Regions from separate parts of the Kitasatospora azatica KCTC 9699 genome, predicted to be linked through region 3. Evidence: riboswitches for the same ligand, from Rfam matches in the RefSeq annotation. Region 3 holds a riboswitch; each other region holds the start of a gene.
What was found. Region 3 has a riboswitch for cobalamin ahead of nicT (Nickel transporter NicT). Riboswitches for the same ligand answer to the same signal wherever they lie in the genome.
Positions count from the first base shown of each region.

Region 1: linked by a shared signal. The riboswitch ahead of BR98_RS09935 (cobalamin biosynthesis protein) and the one ahead of nicT (Nickel transporter NicT) in region 3 are both predicted to bind cobalamin.
Region 2: linked by a shared signal. The riboswitch ahead of BR98_RS16810 (ribonucleoside-diphosphate reductase subunit alpha) and the one ahead of nicT (Nickel transporter NicT) in region 3 are both predicted to bind cobalamin.

Region 1 covers NZ_JQMO01000002.1:2,167,829-2,171,082, forward strand. The annotation lists gene BR98_RS09925 (alpha/beta hydrolase) at 1-199, opposite strand, end outside; gene BR98_RS09930 (helix-turn-helix domain-containing protein) at 309-1,019, opposite strand; cobalamin riboswitch at 1,210-1,416, shown strand; gene BR98_RS09935 (cobalamin biosynthesis protein) at 1,449-2,438, shown strand; gene BR98_RS09940 (cobyric acid synthase) at 2,435-3,254, shown strand, end outside.
Region 2 covers NZ_JQMO01000003.1:1,279,845-1,283,098, forward strand. The annotation lists gene BR98_RS16810 (ribonucleoside-diphosphate reductase subunit alpha) at 1-1,882, opposite strand, end outside; cobalamin riboswitch at 2,039-2,168, opposite strand; gene BR98_RS16815 (cellulase family glycosylhydrolase) at 2,303-3,254, shown strand, end outside.
Region 3 covers NZ_JQMO01000003.1:4,987,767-4,991,020, reverse strand. The annotation lists gene cobN (cobaltochelatase subunit CobN) at 1-252, shown strand, start outside; gene nicT (Nickel transporter NicT) at 330-1,421, opposite strand; cobalamin riboswitch at 1,463-1,677, opposite strand; gene BR98_RS32880 (class I SAM-dependent methyltransferase) at 1,726-2,385, opposite strand; gene BR98_RS32875 (zf-HC2 domain-containing protein) at 2,445-3,161, opposite strand; gene BR98_RS32870 (sigma-70 family RNA polymerase sigma factor) at 3,158-3,254, opposite strand, start outside.

The sequences.
Region 1 (3,254 bases), on a different contig from region 3:
TGGCCACGGTGCGGGTGAGGACCACCTCCCGGGCGCCCACCTCGTGCACCCGCAGCGCCGGCTCGCCCTTGGCCTGGCCGCCCTCGGCCGTGGCGGGGCGCAGGCTGAGGTCGGAGACCCGACGTCCGATCAACAGGGCGGCCGCGCCCGCTGCGATGGCGACGGCGGTGGCCGTGGCGACGGCGGTTCCCCAACGCATGGCTCTCCCCGGGGTGGTGATGGCGGGTCGGACGGGTCCGTCCAGTTCATCGCGTTCCGGTCGGGGCGGCCACCGCAGCGCCGCCGTTGGGACGGACTACGTCAAGGGCCTAGACCGGAAGACCGCCGGTGTCGGTGCGGGCCAGCAGCGCCCAGAAACGGTCGTACGGGGGCTCGGCGGGCTCCGGCTCGACCGCGGGCGTCGCGGGACCCCAGGTCGAGGAACCCCAGTGCGAGGGCACCTGGTGCTCGTTCTGCAGCGCGGCGAGCGCCGTCGCGATGCTCTCCCGCGGCACCGGCACCAGTTTGGCCACCGCCTTCAGCTGCGCCTGCCAGCGGCCGTCCACGCACTGGCGCAGCCGCTGGTCCAGCTCCTCGGCCACGCCGGTGATCCGGACCAGGTCGCGCAGCCGCAGGCCGAGCACCTCGACCAGGGCGGCGCTCTGGTCCGCGTCCCCGCTCCAGCGACCGGTCTGCTCGGCGCTCGCGTAGCTGTGCAGGCCGATCCCGATCCGGGCCGCCGTCTGCTCCTGGGTCAGCTCGCGGGCCACCCGGAAGTCGCGCAGCGAGTCCGGCGCGGTGCCCATCAACTGCGCGGCCGGGCACCACAGGGCCCGGGCCAGCGCGATGAACTCCTCCTCGCCGGGGCGGATCACGCCGCTCTCCCAGCCGAGCACATGGGCCGCCGGCAGCCGTACGCCGTGCGCGGCCATCCCCGCCGCCACCTGCTCCGGAGTGAGTCCGAGGCCGGCGCGATGGGCGCGGGCGGCCTCGGGGGAGAACGGGACCGGAGCGGGGGCGGGGGGCCTGCTTCTTCGCATGCCCGTGACGGTAGGGCCGGGCCGATCCGGCCCCCAGCCGCTGAACGCACGAAGAGCGGCGGCGGGCCTTGACACGGCATTGGACGATTCACCAGCTACGGGCGTTGAACCGGCGCCCCCGCCGGTGTGATCAACCACTCCGTTCGCGGCGGTGGCGCCTGGTTGACGCCCGGTTCCGGCGCGTGATGGGATCCTTGGGCCAAACGGAGGCAAGCAGAGGAAGCCGGTGCGAATCCGGCGCGGTCCCGCCACTGTCACCGGGGAGCACGTTCGAGAGATGGTCACGGCGGTCCGCCACAGGACCGCCGGCAGTGACATCAGCCGGCTCCACCAGCGGGCCCGGGCGTGCGTCTGTACCCGGGAGCCAGGAGACTCTCGCCTCCGGTTACGTCGATCCAGGGCGCGGACCCTGAGTGAGGACACGCTTCGATGCAGCGCGCCGTGCCGCCTGCGCTTGGATACGCGCTCGGCGCGGTGGTCGGCTACGCCGCCGACGCCGCGCTCGCCGACCCCCGCCGCGGTCACCCGGTGGCCGCCTTCGGCCGGGCGGCGGGCTCCCTGGAACGTGTGCTGTGGCGCGACCACCGGGGCGCGGGGGCCCTGCACACCGCGATCGGCGTGGGCGCCGTCGCGCTCGGCGCGGCCGCCCTGCAGCGCCGCGCCGGCTCCGCCCGACGGACCGTCACCGCCGCGCTGGCCACCTGGACGGTGCTCGGCGGCACCTCGCTGACCCGGGAGGCCCGCACCATCGGCGCCGCGCTCGCCGCCGAGGACCTGACGGCGGCTCGGCAGCGCCTGCCGCACCTGTGCGGACGCGACCCCAGCGCGCTGGACGAGCAGCAGATCGCCCGCGCGGTGGTCGAGTCGGTGGCCGAGAACACCGCCGACGCCGTGGTCAACGCCCTGGTCTGGGGCACGCTGGCCGGGGCTCCCGGGCTGCTCGCCTTCCGGGCCGTCAACACGCTGGACGCGATGGTCGGGCACAAGTCGCCCCGCTACCGGCGGTTCGGCTGGGCGGCCGCGCGGCTGGACGACGTGGCGGGCTGGCCCGGTGCGCGCCTCACCGCGCTGCTCACGGTGGCGGCCGCCGACTCCCCCGCGACCGCCTGGAAGGTCTGGCGCCGGGACGGGTCGAGCCACCCGAGCCCCAACGCCGGGCAGGCCGAGTCGGCCTTCGCGGGCGCCCTGGGCGTCCGGCTGGGCGGCACGCTGCAGTACGGCGAGAGGGTGGAGCACCGGCCGGTACTGGGTGCGGAGTTGCGGCCGGTGGCGGTCTCGGACATCGAGCGGGCCTGCCGACTGTCGCGCCGGGTCGGGTTGTTGGCGCTGGGCACGACGGTGGCGGCACGGGTTCTGACGGCACGGGTTCTCTCGGCACGGGGTCTCTCGGCACGGGTTCTCTGGAGGGGACGAATATGAGCAACGCGATCCTGATCGCCGGCACCACCTCGGATGCGGGCAAGAGCGTGGTGACCGCCGGGATCTGCCGTTGGCTGGCCCGCAAGGGGGTGCGGGTGGCCCCCTTCAAGGCGCAGAACATGTCGCTCAACTCGATGGTCACCACCGACGGCGCCGAGATCGGCCGGGCCCAGGTGATGCAGGCGCAGGCGGCCCGGGTGGAGCCGGAGGCGGCGATGAACCCGGTGCTGCTCAAGCCCGGTGCGGACGGCCGCAGCCAGGTGGTGCTGCTCGGCCGTCCGATCGCCGAGGTCGGCGCGCTGGACTACCGGGAGCGCAAGCCGTACCTGCTGGAGCGCTCGCTGGAGTGCCTGGCCGACCTGCGCGGCCGCTTCGACGTGGTGGTCTGCGAGGGCGCCGGCTCCCCCGCGGAGATCAACCTGCGCGACCGCGACATCGCCAACATGGGCCTGGCCCGGGCCGCCGACCTGCCGGTTCTGGTGGTCGGCGACATCGACCGGGGCGGGGTGTTCGCGGCGATGTACGGCACCCTGGCGCTGCTGAGCGCCGAGGACCAGCGGCTGGTGGCGGGCTGGCTGGTGAACAAGTTCCGCGGCGACGCCCGGCTGCTGAAGCCGGGCCTGGACATGCTGCACGAGCTGACCGGCCGTCCGGTGCTGGGCACGCTGCCGATGCTGGCGGGCCTGTGGCTGGACGCGGAGGACTCGCTGGACCTGTCGACGGTGGTCGATCGGGTGTCCGAGGGTCCGCTCGGCGCCGACGTGCTGCGGGTGGCGGTGCTGCGGTTCCCGCGGCTGTCCAACTTCACCGACCTGG
Region 2 (3,254 bases), 3.7 Mb from region 3:
TGGTGGCGGTCGGGGCGATCGCCAGCAGCAGCGAGTTGCGCAGACCGGTGCGGGCGATGGTGGCGCGCAGCGCGTCCCAACGCTCCTGCCACTGGGGCGTTGAGCCGCTGTGCTGGTCTTCAAAGAAATGGTCGATGTGCAGCTGACCGCGGGCCGCGCGGGTCTCGCCGTACGCCGGGTGCTGCCCGAACTGCTCGGCCAGCTCGCTGGAGCGCTCGTACGCGGTGAGCATGATCCGCTCGGCGATCAGCGTGGAGAGCCGCTTGGCCTCGGCGGAGTCGAAGTCCAGGCGCAGCTGGAAGAAGACGTCCTGCAGGCCCATCACGCCCAGACCCACCGGCCGCCAGCGGGAGTTGGAGGTGCCGGCCTCGGTGGTCGGGTAGAAGTTGATGTCCACCACGCGGTCCAGGAAGGTCACCGCGGTCCGCACGGTGGCGTCCAGCCGCTCCCAGTCCATCGCGTTCAGCAGGTCGGCGGCTGACGCGCCGTCGGCCAGGTGGGCACCCAGGTTGACCGAGCCCAGGTTGCAGACCGCGGTCTCGGAGTCGTCGGTGACCTCCAGGATCTCGGTGCACAGGTTGGAGGAGTGCACGGTGCGGCCCGGCAGCGCGGTCTGGTTGGCGGCCCGGTTGGAGGCGTCCTTGAAGGTCATCCAGCCGTTGCCGGTCTGCGCCAGGGTGCGCATCATCCGGGCGTACAGGGTCTGCGCGGGGATGGTGCGCACGGCCTTGCCGGCCTGCTCGGCCTTCAGGTAGGCCGCGTCGAACTCCTCGCCCCACAGGTCGACCAGCTCCGGCACGTCGGCCGGGGAGAAGAGCGACCAGTCGGCGTTGGCGTTGACCCGGCGCATGAACTCGTCCGGGATCCAGTGCGCCAGGTTGAGGTTGTGGGTCCGCCGGGCCTCCTCGCCGGTGTTGTCGCGCAGCTCGAGGAACTCCTCGATGTCCGCGTGCCAGGTCTCCAGGTAGACGCAGGCCGCGCCCTTGCGCCGGCCGCCCTGGTTGACGGCGGCCACCGAGGAGTCCAGGGTGCGCAGGAACGGCACGATGCCGTTGGACTTGCCGTTGGTGCCGCGGATCAGCGAGCCGCGCGAACGGATCCGGGAGTACGACAGGCCGATCCCGCCGGCGTGCTTGGACAGCCGGGCGATCTGGGCGTAGCGCGAGTAGATCGAGTCCAGGTTGTCCAGCGGCGAGTCCAGCAGGTAGCAGCTGGACATCTGCGGGTGCCGGGTGCCGGAGTTGAACAGCGTCGGCGAGCTGGTCAGGTACTCCAGACGGCTCATCAGGCGGTACAGCTCGGCCACCTCGGCCACCGACTGCTCGCTGTCCCCGACCGCGAGACCGCAGGCCACCCGGAGCAGGAAGTGCTGCGGGGTCTCGACCACCTTGCGGGTGATCGGGTGGCGCAGCAGGTAGCGGGACTGCACGGTGCGCAGGCCGAAGTACTCGAAGCGGTCGTCGCCCTGCGGGTCGATCAGCGCGTCCAGGGCGGCGGCGTGCTTGGTCACGAAGGCGGCGGTGGTGTCGCCGATCAGGCCCTCGGCGTGGCCGACGGCGATCGAGGCGGCGAAGGAGACCGCACCCTGGCTCGCGGCCTCGTCCAGGATCTCCTGGGCGAGCAGCCGGGCGGCCAGCTTCGAGTACTGCGGGTCCTCGGCGATCATCGAAGCGGCGGCGTCCACGGCCAGCCCGCGCAGCTCGGCGAAGTCCGAACCGGCATGGCGGCCGCGCAGCGCGGCGGCGGCGACGTGGCCGGGGTCCACCTGGGGGAGGTCGGTGCTTCGGTCGGTGAGCAGCCGAAGCAGCGCAGTACCGGGGTCGGTCTGGGCTTCGTCGGCAGAACCCTGTGAGGGCAGGGCAACTGAGGCAGCGACGGTCAAGGCGCACTCTCTCCTGTGGCGGCGGCGGACGGGCTCGTCCGGAGGAGCGCGCGGCAGGGAAAAACGGCACGCCGAAACGTTCCGGCGCGCGCGTCAACCCTGGCCCACCCGCGAGGCCGGACGGTACTTCAGTGCTGGGAGGCCTCTGCGGGGAGGCCGGGTGGCACACCGTCGGCAGGTCCTCGGACTTGCGGGCCCTTCGTGTGCAGCCCCGCTCACCGCTGCGGGGCAGTCCCGGACTCACACCGGATTCCCCTGCGTCGACAGCGAGAGTGAGCATACATGTAGTGCGGACTCCTGCGAGTAGCCCCATATGTAGTGTCGCGCGCGGTGTCTGACCCAGTACCGGACGGTTGCGAAACGTGGCTTCCGGGGCCCCGAGGGGCTTGGCGCACAGCCCGCTGGCCTACCCTGTAGCGCATGCTGAAGCACACGGGGAGAAGGCAGCAGATACTGGTGGCGCTGGTGGCGTTCCTCGTCTCGGCGCTCGCGACCGTTCTGGCCAGTACCGTCACCACTGCCTCGCCCTCGGTCCAGCCGGGGAGCGACGGGAAGTCCGGCTCGCCGGGCGCGACCAGCACCAAGCCGTCGGCGCCGAGTTCGCTGAGCGACCCGCGCAAGCCGCTGCCGATCGGCCTCGCCTACGGGGACACCCTCACCTGGAAGAACGACCAGGAGCTCGCGGTCGGCCTCGGCGACGCCGTCGACTCCGGCGCCAAGTGGATCCGGGTCGACCTGTCCTGGAACGACATCCAGCCGGACAGCCCCAAGACCTACGAGTGGCAGCGCTTCGACCGGGTGCTGAACGGCGCCCGGGCCCGCGGCCTGGAGGTGCTGGCCACCATCGGCTACACGCCGAAGTGGGCCCGCAAGGCCGGCTGCAGCACCGACGACGCCTGCCCGCCGGCCGATCCGGCCAAGTTCGCCGCCTTCGCCCGGGACGCCGCCAAGCGCTACGCATCGCAGGGCGTGCACATGTGGGAGGTGTGGAACGAGCCGAACATCCCGTTCTGGGCGCCCAAGCCCGACCCGGCCGGCTACACCGAGCTGCTGACCGCCACCAGCAAGGCGCTGCGCCAGGCCGACCCGCAGGCCTACGTGCTGATGGGCGGTCTGGCGGCGGTGGGCACCGATCCGTCGATCGCCTACGTCTCGCAGGGCGACTTCCTCACCGCGGTCTGCAAGCTGGGCGGCAACAAGGTGGTCGACGCGATCAGCTACCACCCCTACACCTATCCGTACCTGCCGAGCGCCAAGACCTCCTTCGGCACCGCCATGGAGGACATCAGCAGCGCCCAGGGCAACCTGGTGTCGATCCTGGCCGGCAACGGCACCCCCGACCTGCCGATCTGGATCACCGAGACCGGCGCGC
Region 3 (3,254 bases):
TACCTGTTCGGCTACGACGCCACCACCGGCGTGGTCGCGGACTGGATGTACGAGCGACTGACCCAGGAGTACGTGCTGGACCCGGTCAACCGCGAGTTCCTCACCGACGCCAACCCCTGGGCGCTGCACGGGATCAGCGAGCGGCTGCTGGAGGCGGCCGAGCGTGGCCTGTGGGCCGAGCCGGACCCGGAGCTGCTGGCCGAGCTGCAGGCGGCGTTCCTGGAGGCCGAGGGCGACCTCGAGGACCGGTGACCCGCGACTGGTGACACACCGAAGGGGGGCGCCCGGACCACCGGACGCCCCCCTTCGGGTCAACTGGTTCGTGCCGACTAGCGGACGGACCAGCGCTGTTCGACCTTGGCGAAGCGCCAGTAGCCGAGTGCGCAGGCCCAGACTCCGATGAAGAGCCCGGTGATGATGTAGCCGGCGCTGTTCAGGCTGATCGAGGAGATCCAGTCGGTGACCGGGTCGCCCAGGTCCAACTGGTCGTGCAGCACGGTGACCAGCTCGATGGTGCCGATGAAGAAGGCCACCGCGATGGACAGCCCGGTGATGGTCAGGTTGTAGAAGACCTTGCGGACGGGGTTCGCGAACGCCCACTGGTAGGCGAAGTTCATGAAGGTGCCGTCCAGCGTGTCGAACAGGCTCATCCCGCAGGCGAACAGCAGCGGCATGCAGAGGATCGCGTACCAGGGCAGCCCGGAGGCCGCGCCGGAGCCGGCCATCACCATCAGGGTGACCTCGGTGGCGGTGTCGAAGCCGAGGCCGAAGAGCATCCCGATCGGGAACATCTGGCCCGGCCGGCTGATCGACTTGGTCAGCCGACCCAGGATCCGGTTCATGAAGCCCCGGTTGTCCAGGTGCTTCTCCAGCTCGTGCTCGTCGAACTGCCCGGCCCGCATCGCTCTGAAGACCCGGTAGATGCCGGCCAGCGCAACCAGGTTGAGCGCCGCGATCAGGTACAGGAAGCTGCCGGAGACCGTGGTACCGGCCACCGAGAGCACCTTGTGGGTGCGGGAGTTGTCGTCCATCAGACTGGTCGCCAGCTGTGCCCCGCCGCCGACCAGGGCGGCCATGATGACCACCATCGAGGAGTGGCCGAGGGCGAACCAGAAGCCGACCGAGACCGGGCGCTTGCCCTCGGCCATCAGCTTGCGGGTGGTGTTGTCGATCGCGGCGATGTGGTCGGCGTCGAAGGCGTGCCGCATCCCCAGGGTGTAGGTGGTGACCCCCAGGCCGACACCGAAGACCTGGGTCCCGACGGTGTAGTGGTGCGGCGCCACCATCATCACCAGGACGCCGAAGGCGACGATGTGCATCCCCGCGATCACCCCGAGCAGGCCGCCGGTGCGGATCCAGTCCTTGCGTTCGAAGCGGGTGATCGGCTTCGCGGCGATCGGAACAGCGGTTGTTCTGGGCATGGCCATGGGAAGGGGCAGCCTCTCCAGCACCTCGTGGACAGTAGTCGTGCGGTGCCGTGGCCGGTCTCCTGGCTTACGGGTCGAACGTCCTGCCCACCCGGCCTTCCCGGACGCTGCCGCGCCCAGTGGCCGCCGCCGTGAGCACGGCGGTGGCGGTGGGAGAACTCCCCGATCACAGTGGCGAGGGCCGCTCCGGTCTGGGACCCCTGAAGGTCCGTCACCGGTCTTCCCGAACACCACGGCGTCCACCACCGTAGGTGCCGGGACACCTGGTCAGCAACCCTGCCGCAGTGTCGGGGATGTCTCAGCCGCGCTCGGCGACCAGGGCGTAGCGCTCGTCGTCCACCGGGTGCCCCCACAGCTCGGGCTCGGTGGCGAGTTGCTCCACCCGTGCGGTCAGGCCGAGTTCGCCGACCGCCTCGGCCAGCGCCTCGGCGCCGACGCCACCGCTCCAGGGCAGCTTGTCGGCGCCCGGTACGTACGCGACCGGCTCGGCGGGCTGTCGCCAGCGGCCCTCGACCAGCACCAGGCGACCGCCCGGGCGCAGCCGTTCGGTCCAGGCCCGCAGCGCGGCGTGCGGGTCGGGCAGCGTCCAGAGCAGGTGCCGGACCAGCACCACGTCGAACGCGGCGGCGGCGACCGGCGGCCGGGCGGCGTCGCCGACCAGCAGGACCGCGTCGCCGTGACCGGCGGCGGCCAGCTTGGCGCGCGCCTGCTCGACCATGGCCTCCGCGCAGTCCACGCCGGTCACCCGGTGGCCCGCCTCGGCGGCGAGCAGGGTGAGCGAGCCGGTGCCGCACCCGAGGTCCAGCACCTCGGACGGGGCGGCGGGCAGCCAACCGGCCAGTCGCGCGGCCCAGGCGGCGCGGGTGGCGGCGGCGCGCAGACCGTGGTCGGGTTCCTGGTCGAAGGCGGGGGCGGCGGCGTTCCAGTAGGCGGCGATGGCGCCGGTGAGGGCAGTCATGCCACCAGGCTGCCAGCCTCCACTGACACTGCTCCCAGCCTCCGCTGACACCGGCTGTGCTAGGTCACGGGCACCGAGACCAGGATCTGGCCGGTGGCCAGGTCGCGTACCTCGAAGTGGCTGATCTCGCCCGGCTGGAAGCCCACGCCGCCTGCGGTGGTCAGCTGTGGCACCGTGTTGCCACGCACGGTGTAGCCGGCGTCGGGCACGGTCCAGCTGGTGACCGTCTGCTGTGCGCCCGTGGTGGAGACGGCCACCAGGTCACAGCTGCGCGGGCCGGTCACGCCGCCCAGCGTGAGGGTGATCGCGCTGCCCCAGGCCTTCGGGGCCACACCGATGGTGGCGTTCGCACCGGTCGGCCCGGTGGCGCCGTGGCTGACCACGGCGACCGCCGCCGGTGGGGCGGGCGCGGGGCTCGCCTCCATCACGGCCGCCGTCACGGCCGGTCCGCCGAGGACCAGCGCCGCCGCCACGGCGACCAGCCAGCGTCGCCGCACCCGCCCACGCCGGCGGGTGGCGGCGACCTCGTCCAGCAGTGCGTCCAGCAGCCGGGGACTGGGTTCCACCGGCTCCGCACCGCTGGCCGCGTACTCGGCGAGCAGCGGTTCCAACCCGCCGAGTTGGTCCACTTCGCGCCGGCAGCGCGAGCAGCCGGCCAAGTGCTCCTCGAAGGCCGTCCGGTCCGGCTCGTCGAGCAGCCCGAGGACGTAGGCGCCGGCGTCCAGGTGCCGGTCCGACTGTTCCTGGGGGTCAGGTGGGACCCGCGAGCTTGTCACGACGTCACCCCTCTTTCCTCCAGTGCGACCCGCAGCGAGCGCAGCGCGTAGAACACCCGCGATTTCACCGTACCTTCCGGGATGCCCAGTTCG